Regions from separate parts of the Pseudoalteromonas sp. SR43-5 genome, predicted to be linked through region 3. Evidence: predicted binding sites of a transcription regulator. Region 3 holds the regulator's gene; each other region holds the start of a gene.

Region 1 (4,294 bases), on a different contig from region 3:
TATTTACGCATCATAGAAATAGCACCATCATGCTCTTTATTTTCTGCCAAAATGGTTAAATCTTTATAAAACTGACGAGCAAGTTCACGAGTTCCGGCATCAGAGAAGTAATGACAACCAATTTTTGAATAAAAGCCTCTAAAACCATTAAGTATTAATACATAAATACGGTTATTACCCGCAACGGCTAATTCGTGATGCACTTTATAATCATAGTCAGCAAATGCTTGAGCGGTGTCTTCTAGCTCATGGCTTTGTGATAAAATTTCAATTACGCGTTCAGGATTTAACTTAATTGCAGCACGTGTATAAATAGCACTAATATTAGTACGTGCAGATAAAAGCTGATCTGTCAGCTCTGGCATCTTGTCTTCATCTAAGCGCGCTAATGTTTCAAGAATGTTTAAGCCAGACGTTTCCCAAAAGTTATTTACTTTTGTAGGTTTACCATGCTGAATTGTTAGCCAACCATCACGCGCTAAACGCTGTAATACTTCTCTCAAGGTTGTTCTTGTAACACCAATTAACTCTGAAAGTTCTCGCTCGGCAGGTAAAATTGAACCTGGAGGGAAATCGCCGTTCCAAATGGACTCAACTATATATTCTTCAGCAAATCCTGCTGGGCTTTTCGCTTTAAAAATTCTCATCCAGTTCCCACTCGAATTAATCAACACTCATCGTTTTACACGAATAACTGACTGATTGTACCAGACGAAGCACAACTAACAAGTAAAGTAATATATATTAATAAAGCAAATGGGTAGAAATTTAAAATTAATAAATAATTAAATTTGGGTTTCTCTAATTTAGCTACAATGCATGAATATCTAGAGTAATATTCATTGTAGGTACATTGTTATTATGGAGATATTTTTATTTACGCAGCGCCTGAGCTTAATTAACTTATCCCGCACTTGCCATAAGAAAAAGTACAAAAAAGTGCAACCATAAAAAATTCTTTAGATGATGCATCACCTTAGTATAAGTAAGCAATATAACTGAGCTTATGTATCGATGGAAAAATAATAGAACGTCATTTAACCTTTGCTAAGGCTGAATTGAGTAGTCATTAATTTCATCTTATAAAAAGCGACTTCGGTAGCTTTTTTTTCCTTTTTGTTGCTGCATACTTTATCCTACGTCATAATCTAACGTCCTATTAAAACGCGGAATTTTTATGAACTGGCTTGCACAATTACCTACCCAACGAACCCCGTGGCTTTTATTTACAGCTATCGTTTTTTTACTTGAAGTTACCGCTCTTTTCTTTCAATACAAAATGGGGTTAGCGCCTTGCATAATGTGTATATATCAACGCACTGCAGCATTGGGTTTATTAGGCGCAGGGATTGTAGGCTCGAGTAAACCACAAAGTAAAACTGTGCGTATGATAGCGTATGTTATTTGGGGAATATCGAGTGTTTGGGGATACTTAATTGCTCGCGAACATATTGATATGCAGACCACCACAGACCCTTTTGCATTTAGCTGCGAGTTTGAACCAAATTTCCCATCATTTATGCCACTACATGAATGGATACCTAGCTTTTTTCAAGCTACCGGGGATTGTGGAAATATAGATTGGCAGTTTGTTGGCATGAGCATGCCTGCTTGGATGGAAGTGATATTTGGGATTTTCTCACTAACGCTATTTATTATAATTGTTGCCCGTTTATCAATTAAAAAGTCGATTTGATATGTTTACATTTTTTTCAAGCCAATTAGACCAGCTTAAGCATTTAAAAGTACGCCAGCGTCAAGACGTAATTGCGCTTGCATTAAGTCAGCTATCGCCAACTGATAAAGTTCTATTGCGTATTATAAAGTTGCTATTACTTAGCCCACTATTTTTAATATTCACTGTATTTAAAGGTTGGATATTAATACCATTTTTGATACTTGGCGGATTGTGCTATCCACTATTAACTACACCTATTGAAATTAACTTTGCTAAAAAGCACTTAAGCGATGCGCTAAAACAATTTAATCAGGGCGCCTAGCACCCTGATTACTTTTTAGAAATATTAAAGTGAAAGTTTCCCCTCTAATTTAGCTAAAAGTTTTTTGCCAATCCCTTTAACTTGCGATAAATCACTAACGCTTTTAAATTCGCCATTTTCTTCACGATAATCCACAATTGCCTGCGCTTTTTTCTTACCTATACCAGGTAACTTAGCAAGCATCTCTGCATCAGCATTATTTATACTAATTGTCTCAGCTTGAGGCATTTGCTTAGTTACTTCTGATAATTGTGCATACGCGGTAGTCGCGGGTAGTAAACATAATAAACTTATGATGAGTAAATTTTTTAACGTTTTCATTAAACTTGTCCTTATTCTTCTTTTCTTAATTTTGAGTATTGCTCAGGAAATCAATAAATAAGGAACTGTAAAGTTCATCACTTAAAGTGTACCTAAACGCATTATCACTATGATCCGAAATCCTGAAAATGCAGCTGGTACAACAAAGTGATTGCTTAACTAAAGTAAAGTTACCGTTTTTTGTCAAATTTAAGACACCTAAAAATTAATACTTCGCGCTTGCAAATTTACTTACAAACCATTACTGTACATAAAAACAGTAATCTAATGGTTTTTTAAAAACCACGGTGCCAAGCAATTTTGCAGGAGAAATCATGGCTGTTGTTGTTAAATATGTTGTAGAACGAAACGGAGTCGAGCGTATGACGTTTACTACCAAAAAAGAAGCTGATGCTTATGACAAGATGCTCGATATAGCAGAATCACTTGAGCTGATGCTAGAAAAGGTAGACGTACCGCTTAGTGAGCAACAAATTGAATCACTTGCTTTAGAAATAGCGAAAAGCAAAGATGATTTTATGACCATATTAAAAGGTGGCAAAGATCCAGCTGTTACCAAAGCGCCAGCAAAAAGTAAAAAGTCAGATAACGTTGCATCAATTGAAGATAACAACGATAAAAAAGTAAGTTAATTCATAGAGTGTTCCCTCCTCGAACGGGACAAACTAAATAAAAAAGGGAGCAACTAAGTTGCTCCCTTTTTTATTATACTAATTCGCTTAATTAAATGATCTCTTTAGGGTGGAAAAACGTGTTGATAGCTAGGCAAAAATTCGATATTTAGTTGTACTAAATGAGAATTTTTTAACGCCGGTAGCAACACGTTTAGCCCCGCAAAATGATTAAGTATTATTGCGGATTGGTATTAATTACTACTCACTTTAAAATAAGTAGTAATTGCTAATTAAAGCTCTTTTTCTACTTCATCAAATAAAGCAGTGATGTTTTGCTCAGGCTCTTTTGTTACTAAGCTAACAACAACAATTGCAATACTCGCTAAAATAAAGCCCGGTACTATTTCGTACATAAAGCTACTTAAGCTTTCACCATTGATAGTAAATGGTCCATATATCCAAATTAGCACAGTAAATGCGCCTACTAACATACCAGCTAACGCACCAGCAAAGTTCATGCGTTTCCAATAAAGGCTAAACAATACAAGAGGTCCAAACGCAGCACCAAAGCCAGCCCACGCATTACTTACTAGGTCTAAAATAGAGCTATCTCTGTCGTAAGCTAAATAAATAGCGAACATAGCAACTACGGCAACACTAATACGGCCAACAGCAACTAGCTCTTTATCACTGGCATCTTTACGTAAGAATGTTTTATAGAAATCTTCTGTTAATGAACTTGAACTAACCAATAATTGAGATGAGATAGTACTCATAATCGCAGCCAAAATTGCAGCAAGTAAAAAGCCAGCAATAAGTGGGTGGAACAGCAACTCAGAAAGAATTAAGAAAATTGTTTCAGGGTCTTCAACTACAATGTTGTTCTCATAAGTATAAGCTGCACCAAATATACCAGTACCAACAGCACCAATGGCAGCAACAATCATCCATGTCATACCAATACGGCGTGCTTTAGGCATATCTTTAACACTACGTACCGACATAAAACGAACAATGATATGTGGTTGGCCAAAATAACCTAAACCCCAAGCCATTGCAGAAATAATACCTAATGCAGAACCTGCACCAATCCAGTTAAGCATATCTGGATTTACGCTATGTAAAGTTGATTCTAAAGGTTGTTCAAGCAAAGAGTATGCAACCGTTGGTACTAGAATAAGTGCAATGAACATAATACAACCTTGCACAAAGTCAGTTAAGCTTACAGCTAAAAAACCACCAAACAAGGTATATAAAACAACTACGCCCGTTGTAATGTATAAACCCATTTCATAAGTTAAACCAAATGAGCTTTCAAACAATTTACCACCAGCGACAACACCAGATGAAGTATAAAGA
Region 2 (4,294 bases), on a different contig from region 3:
GACGTGAGACACCAGCACTACGAGCTGGACCATTTTCAACATACGCACCGTAAGGACCCATTGCACGTGCCGCATGACCCGTTAATGTAGCAACAGTAAACAGCGTTGGGTTAATCTCACCTTTAGCTAAATCTTTCATTTCGCTAAGCAGGTCGCCCATTGCTAAACGCCCTTCTGCATCGGTATTACCAATACGTACACGAACACCTTCACGGCTAGTAATAATTTCATCTGGCACAAAACAATCTGAGCCAATAGAGTTGCGAACAACAGCTAAGTACGAGACCACTTTAACGCCTTTAGGCTGATAATCAGCAACGGCTTTCATAAAGCCCGCAACAGAAGCTGCGCCGCCTTTATCACGGCTCATGCCTGCCATATGGCCGCCTACTTTTAAATCTGCACCGCCTGTATCGTATACAAGGCCCTTACCTACAAACATAAGTGTGCGAGTAATTTCGCCCTCTGGTACATATTCAAGCTTAACAACTCGTGGGTGATGGCGCTCAACTGCATACGATGCGCGAGCAACTGTACTTAGCATTGGGTAGTTTTTATCAATAGCTGCAATATCATCAATTACGTCAACCGCAATGTTTGAGCCTTTAAACAATTCAACGCAGTAATCAGCAAAACGTGGGGGAGCCATACGCTCAGGTTCAGTACCACACAGGTCACGCGCTGCATATTGGCCTGCTGCAATTGCATTAACAGCTTTAATAGTTTGCTCGCTCGCGCCAACTAAACCAATCTGTGTAATTGGTTCAATGCTTTCACCGTGATATTCACGCGCTTCTAATGGCTGCCATAAGGCTTGGCAAGCGCCTAAATAAGCAACTTCTAAAGCATGCTGATAACGGCTATCGCCATTTAAATTTGGTAAAAATAATGCAGGGTTAACACTGCCCGACGCTTTTGCTTCGTTAATTGCTAATTTAGCAGCATCAAAATAACGACGCACGTCGTCGTAATCTCTATTTAACGGACCGGTTGGCGCAAGTACAACGCGCTTGTTTTCAATTACTAATAAAGTAACTTGCTTACCGATGCGAGAATCTACGTTTGCTTGAGCTAAAATAGCATCACGTAATGAGTTATTTGGTAACTGAGAAAAGTCATTACTAATAATAATAAGCGCATCATGAGATGTGCATTCAAGGCTTGCACTAACCGCTTGAGGGTATGCCATAAATAAGGTCCTGTTAGAAAACATAAGCCCCTATTATCGTCGATTTAAATATTGAAGACCAGTAAGGAGCGATGAGCTAATCACATAACCTATCAATAAATGGCAACTTGGAGTTACAGGCTTTACAGCTTAATCGAGAATACTAAGTTGGAAGTTTTGCTCTGGCTCGTTTTTAATGCCAACGCCTATGCCAAGTAATCTTACAGGCTGTTGTAGCCCACGCTGGTAGGCCTTAGTAAGTAGTTGAACAAATATTTCTGTATTTAGCTCGTGGTATACCTGATCGGCAGAGGTCACTACAAAATTTGCAAACTTCACCTTAACACTCAATTTATTAATACGGTTTCGTAACTGCTGTTTATTAAGCCTTAAAACTAATTCGTCTAACAACCTTGGCAGCTCATCTAAGCACTCTTGCAAACTTGTTTTGTTGTACTCGTAGGTATGTTCAACACTCAGCGATTTTCTTATACGATCTGTGGATACTTTACCAACATACTCACCTGCACATTTTTGATAAAGCGACACACCAAAATTACCCACATGTTGCTGCATCCAGTTAACGCCTTTTTCACGTACATCCTTGCCGGTATATAAGCCTTTTAAATTTAGCTTTTCGAGCGTTACTTTGCCCACTCCTGGAATTTTCCCAAGCGGTAATTGCGCTAAAAAGTCATCGACCTCATCAGGCAAAACGACAAATTGACCATTCGGTTTATTTTCGTCACTGGCTATTTTGGCAATAAATTTAATCGGTGCAATACCAGCTGATGCAGTGAGCCCTGTAGCATTGTAAATATCGGCTCTTATTTGCTGTGCAATAAGTGTGGCACTGCCTTTACAAGCGGTGCTGTCTGTTACATCTAGGTAGGCTTCGTCTAAAGAAAGGGGTTCAATTAAGTTTGTATAGCGGCTAAATACTTCACGTATTTGGTTTGAAGCTTCTTTATATACAGCCATGCGCCCTGGGACAATAACTAAATCGGGGCATAATTGTTTAGCATGATAGTTCGACATAGCCGATCGCACGCCATACTCTCTAGCTATATAGTTAGCGGTTGAGAGCACGCCTCGTCGGCTATTGCCTCCAATAGCAAGCGGTACACATGCAAGTTTTGGATTATCTCGCATTTCTACTGCTGCATAAAAGCAATCCATGTCTATGTGAATAAACTTCTTCATCACCACAATAATAACTGGTTATTTATACAGTCATTATTATAGAATAAAATGTGATATGCAAGCCTAGGGCCTGTTTATCTTTCGAGGTTAAATTTGCAGCAGTATGTTTGGTATTTAGGCAAGGCAGAGCCTATGTAGTGTGGTTATTCCCCATAAATAGGCGATAACGTAGCACAAATGCCAAACATACGCTGCCCGAAGGGTTCTGCCTAGGGGCAATTTACTCTTTGTTGCTCGGTTTTTACTTAGCCCACTAGGTCACAAACCTAGCGCCGCGATTAAATAGCCCCTAGATTGAACAAATTTTAATCCTGAAAGGTCAACAGGCCCTAGTTAACGATTAAAAAAAGTGTTTATTGTCCTCCGTTCTCTTATAACCACGTAGCCAATACATAACCTCAAATAAAAATCCTGCCAACATTAAAATGATAGCGCCAGATTCATTCCCCATCGCGTAACAGGTAAAAGAGGCTATAAAAACCAAACAAGCTAAGGACCAATTAATTATATTCTGCATATTATTACCTTTGTGTGTGTTTTTGTGTGTCTGTGTAATTTAACTGTAGACCTAAAATTAAACAGGTACAATCATCTTATAAAAAAAACATGCCATTAATTACCTTGAGCTCGTAACACCATGTTGATAATCTAAGTACTTTAAAAATCAAGGGCCAATAAATAATGCAAACGTTTAAAGATCAGCACCCTATTCATACCGATATCACCGTAGCATGGGCTGATATGGATGCGCTACAACACGTAAATAATGTAGTGTATTTACGTTACTTTGAAATAGCCCGAATCGACTTTTTAAATAAAATAAATTTGTTCGACACAATAAGCCCAAACGGTGTGGGCCCAGTAATAAGCGAAAATAACGTTCGCTATAAACGCCCAGTAACTTTTCCCGACACACTCACTGTAGGCGTTACAATTACAGATCTTAAAACAGATCGCTTTACCATGAACTACACCGTTTATAGCCATGCACAAAAAGCAATAACGACTACGGGTGTATCTAAAGTTGTAATGTTTGATTTTACTACAGGGCAAAAAGCCCCAATCTCCGAGCCTCTTTTATCGGCTTTAATCAGCCATGCTCAAAACTAATTTAGTTAAGGAATTTTTATGCAATACAACCCACTAGGTAGCAGTGGCGTAAACGTATCTCGAGTGTGCCTAGGGAGTATGACTTGGGGTAAACAAAATACTCAAAGCGACGCTGATGAACAAATAGCCTACGCGCTAGAGCAAGGCGTAAACTTTATTGATACAGCCGAAATGTATGCTGTGCCTCCTTCGCCAGAGACCTATGGTAAAACCGAGGAGATTATTGGCGACTGGCTATCGCGTAATAAACAAAAACGCAGCGATGTGGTACTAGCTACAAAAATTGCAGGCAATGGATTGTCGTGGGTACGTGATGGCGGCAATATTACTCGCCAAACAGTAATAGAAGCCGTGGATGATTCACTTAAGCGACTTCAAACAGACTACATTGATTTATATCAACTACATTGGCCAAACCGCTCTACCCCTCACTTTGGCAGACAATGGCCCGGCACTCTTAAATTTACCGACGTAAATACACAAGAGCAACAAGCTAGTATGCTTGATATTCTAGAAGGCCTTAATGAATGTGTTAAAGCAGGTAAAATTAAGCACTGCGGTTTATCTGACGATACGCCATGGGGTATAAGCCAGTTTTTAAGTTTGGCCAAAGAGCATAACTTACCGCGTATGGTATCTATTCAAAATGAGTTTAGCTTAGCGCACGCTAAAGACTGGCCGTATTTAATAGAACAATGTGTACACGAAGATATTGCCTACTTACCGTGGTCGCCTTTAGCAGCCGGTTTATTAACGGGTAAATATCTAAATGGAGCTCGCCCAGAAGGTTCTCGTTGGACCTTCATGCAGCGT
Region 3 (4,294 bases):
CCATTTATGGAACTTGCGAGCATGTTTAAATATTTTTTTATTCATGTTTTAGTCTTATTATTTTTAGAGGCTAGTTTATTACATTAATGGGATAAGTTACTGCGACATTTTGTCGCAGTTTAAACTATAGCTTACTGTAATCATTTAAAAATAAAAAAGATTACACTTAAATTCCTAACATGACTTATCTGTTTAATTGAGCTGGATGTTTGATATCCAGCTAGCTTTAAATGCTAAAAAATACTTAAAAGCTGCGAAATATCCATATAAAGTGGTTATTAGGGCATAGTTGATTTGGTATAACGGTAAAACTGCGTTAAAGTTTGCAATGAAATTATTAGAGGATAAATACGAAACGATGTCGGAAATTCAATTTTTAAATGTAGATCTTGAGCTTGAATCAAAGCAAGATATTAGTTTGCTAGTGGCGGACTTGAAAAAAGTCGCGACGATTTTACATTATGACAAAGACGAATACCGTCAACTAGCGCGTATTGAAGCTACAGGTGAGGTGAGCACACCTGATAAAGCCATAAACCATATATGTGAGCTTATTGAATCGTGTTCGCGTAACGCGCTAAAGCAATGGTTAAGCTGTTCACGTAGAACGTTTGATATTGGTTTTGAATCAGGGACTTCTCCTAAGTGCTTTAATCAAGCCTTAGATGCAGATACATTATTGCGTATATCTGCGATTGGTGCGGGTATGGAAATTACCATTTACCCAATCGAAAAGTAACTATCTTCGCTCTACGACTGCTGCGGTCATTTTTGATACGCAGCACAGCTCATTGCGGCTATTTGTAATTTTTATTTCCCACACTGAACTACGTTTGCCAATATGAAACGCTCTTGCCGTTGCTGTTAAAGTGCCGTTGCGAGATGCTTTTAAATGACTTGCGCTAATCTCCTGTCCTACACAGTAAAATTTAGTAAAATCGACAACAAAGTTAGCGGCATAGCTGGCAACTGTTTCGGCAAGTACAACGTTAGCACCGCCGTGAACCATCCCCATTGGGTTATGATGCTCAGGAATTGCCGGCATTGTGGCAACCAAATAATCATCGCCAATTTCTGTGACTTCTATCCCCATAGTTTTCATTAATGTTCCTTGGCCATTAATGCCTTGTTCTAACTGCTTGCACAGCTCTAAGGTGATGGGCTGGTACCAAATACTCATAATGTCTCCTTTGCATTTTTAATCATTTATAAACTTAGCTTTAGTTATATCCCTAAAATGTACACAAGTGAAATTACTTTAGCTATTTTAAGGCTTAATTTAAATTTGCGATTTTTATTTAACTGTATATACTCACAGTTAAATGTACTGTATGGAAAACCAGTTGTATGCGACCATTAACGAACCGCCAAGCTCAAATACTCGAACTAATTAAAGTTTTTATTAAAGACACTGGTATGCCTCCTACACGTGCTGAAATAGCGCAAACATTAGGTTTTAAAAGTGCCAATGCTGCTGAAGAACATTTAAAAGCACTTGCTAAAAAAGGCGCAATTAAAATGAAACCAGGTGCAAGCCGTGGTATTCAATTAATTGAAGAAGAAGAGCCAGAACAATTAGGTTTACCGCTTATAGGGCGTGTTGCTGCTGGTTCACCTATTTTGGCGCAAGAGCACGTTGAAAGTCACTGCAAAATCGATCCATTAATGTTTAAACCGGCTGCAGATTTTTTACTACGCGTTAACGGTATGAGCATGAAAGATATTGGTATTATGGATGGTGATTTACTTGCTGTACATCGTACTCAAACCGCTGAAAATGGACAAGTTGTTGTTGCTCGCCTAGACGAAGACGTAACTGTAAAACGTCTTGAGAAAGCGGGTCGTAAAGTATTACTTCATGCTGAAAACGACGATTTTGACTCTATTGAAGTAGATCTTGAGAATGAGTCTTTTAATATTGAAGGCTTAGCCGTTGGCGTTATAAGAAACGCTGATTGGATGTGACTATTAAAAATAGCTTTTAAACAAGCAGTTTTATAAATGCGTACTAATTAGTACGCATTTTTGTTTTAAAATTTGTACTAAAAAAAGGGCGTAAACAGCCCACTGACTATTTAAGCTGTAAACTTTTTTGCACTTATATTTTCCCCCTCCGAATGCGTTAAACCCCTTTGTTTTGCTCATATTTTGAACTTCCTGTTGCCCAGTTGATTACCGATTTTTTATTAATTATTCAATATCACCTGATTGTTTTTTATACTAAAACTTGCTTGTTGTTCGTTTTTTAGCTAATTGTTAATGTGCTGAGCTAATAATAACTCACAGCTTTTTAGTTTTGAGAACACACAATATACACAAACTCGTTGTTGGCGCAGCAAAACCAATCAATATTAAATAAGATTGGCTAAAAAAATAAAAATAACGAATTGGCGTTTAAGCCGTATGCCTCTTCGCTTTGCATTCGCAATAGCATCAAAGGAGCCGTCACATGGGTAAACTGACCTCTACCTTGTGGCTTATATTATGTGTTTTTTCGCACCCAGTTTTGGCTAACAGCCAATACAATATGCGCAAAGGCGTAACCGATATAAGCAATAATGTATATCAGCTGCACATGACCATATTTATAATATGTTGTGTGATTGGGGTGATAGTGTTCGCAATTATGTTTTGGGCACTTATTCATCACCGTAAATCTAAAGGGGCTGTACCTGCCCAATTTCACGAAAGCACTAAAGTAGAAATACTTTGGACTGCAATTCCGTTTGTTATTTTAATTGCTATGGCAGTACCAGCCACTAAAACCCTAATTGCAATGGAAGATGCCAGCAAAGCTGATCTCACTATTAAAATTACGGGTTCGCAATGGAAATGGCATTATGAATATATGGGTGAAGATGTAGAGTTCTACTCTATTTTATCTACCCCGCAAGATGAAATCGCGAATCTTGCAGATAAAAATCCTAACTACTTACTTGAGGTTGATAAGCCTCTTGTACTGCCAATAAATCAAAAAGTACGATTTTTAATGACTTCTGACGATGTTATTCACTCTTGGTGGGTACCTGATTTTGCAGTTAAAAAAGATGCTAACCCCGGCTTTATAAACGAAACATGGACGAACATAAACGAAGAAGGTACTTACCGAGGCCAATGTGCTGAGTTGTGTGGTAAAGACCATGGCTTTATGCCCGTTGTGGTGGTCGCTAAATCTGAGGCTGATTTTAAAACATGGCTTGCAGATGCAAAGCAGGCTAAACAAAAAGCAGCATTAGCAGATGCCGCATTACTTGATAAAACCCTCCCAAAAGAAGAATTAATGACTTTAGGCGAACAAGTATATATGGCTAATTGTGCTGCATGTCATCAACCTACTGGCATGGGGTTACCGGGCGTATTTCCTGCACTTAAAGGCAGCCCGATAGTGCTTGGCGATATAAAAGATCACATTGATGTAGTTATCCATGGACGACCCGGTACGGCAATGCAAGCTTTTGCCAAGCAGTTATCTATAAAGCAATTAGCTGCGGTTATTACTTATAAACGTAATGCGTGGGGTAATGATACGGGTGATGTTATTCAACCGAGTCAAATACAGACAGCACTTGATGCCAAAGTGGAGGCGAACTAATGAGTAGCATAGTAGAACAACCTAACGCCAATGAAGCTCATCATGCTCATCACCCAGCTAAAGGTTTTAAACGCTGGCTTTACACAACTAATCATAAAGATATAGGTAGTTTATATTTAATTTTTTCGCTGACCATGTTCTTAATTGGTGGCGCAATGGCCATGGTGATCAGAGCTGAATTATTTCAACCAGGTTTACAGTTGGTCGACCCTCACTTTTTTAATCAAATGACCACAGTGCATGGTTTAATTATGGTGTTTGGTGCGGTTATGCCCGCCTTTACAGGCCTTGCTAACTGGATGATACCACTCATGATTGGCGCGCCAGATATGGCATTGCCAAGAATGAATAACTGGAGCTTTTGGATTTTACCGTTTGCGTTTTTAATCCTATTGGCATCGTTATTTATGCCTGGTGGGGGGCCTGCATTTGGTTGGACTTTTTATGCACCACTGTCCACAACATACAGTAATGATAATACTGCATTGTTTGTATTTGCCGTACATATTATGGGAATTAGCTCAATAATGGGCGCAATCAATGTGATTGTAACCATAGTGAACTTACGTGCCCCAGGCATGACATGGATGAAGTTGCCCTTATTTGTATGGACGTGGTTAATTACTGCCTTTTTATTAATAGCCGTAATGCCAGTGCTTGCAGGGGCTGTCACTATGGTACTTACCGATAAGTATTTTGCGA

Evidence for each region. Region 3 encodes LexA, which represses DNA repair genes until DNA is damaged. Its sites were predicted from a motif close to TACTGTATNNNNATACAGTA; they were not measured.
Region 1: a site for LexA is predicted at 2,564-2,583, ahead of H5090_RS08385 (YebG family protein). Genes of this name have one in related genera too.
Region 2: a site for LexA is predicted at 2,384-2,403, ahead of dinB (DNA polymerase IV). Genes of this name have one in related genera too.

What each region holds. Positions count from the first base shown of each region.
Region 1 is NZ_JACJEA010000011.1:46,469-50,762, forward strand. It holds gene fadR (fatty acid metabolism transcriptional regulator FadR) at 1-647, opposite strand, end outside; gene dsbB (disulfide bond formation protein DsbB) at 1,178-1,696, shown strand; gene H5090_RS08375 (DUF6170 family protein) at 1,698-2,000, shown strand; gene H5090_RS08380 (helix-hairpin-helix domain-containing protein) at 2,025-2,321, opposite strand; gene H5090_RS08385 (YebG family protein) at 2,636-2,953, shown strand; gene putP (sodium/proline symporter PutP) at 3,226-4,294, opposite strand, start outside.
Region 2 is NZ_JACJEA010000016.1:80,909-85,202, forward strand. It holds gene H5090_RS11240 (leucyl aminopeptidase family protein) at 1-1,189, opposite strand, end outside; gene dinB (DNA polymerase IV) at 1,319-2,371, opposite strand; gene H5090_RS11250 (thioesterase family protein) at 3,053-3,481, shown strand; gene H5090_RS11255 (aldo/keto reductase) at 3,500-4,294, shown strand, end outside.
Region 3 is NZ_JACJEA010000019.1:81,599-85,892, reverse strand. It holds gene H5090_RS12785 (hypothetical protein) at 1-45, opposite strand, end outside; gene H5090_RS12780 (hypothetical protein) at 359-739, shown strand; gene H5090_RS12775 (PaaI family thioesterase) at 740-1,180, opposite strand; gene lexA (transcriptional repressor LexA) at 1,348-1,965, shown strand; gene coxB (cytochrome c oxidase subunit II) at 2,450-3,592, shown strand; gene ctaD (cytochrome c oxidase subunit I) at 3,592-4,294, shown strand, end outside.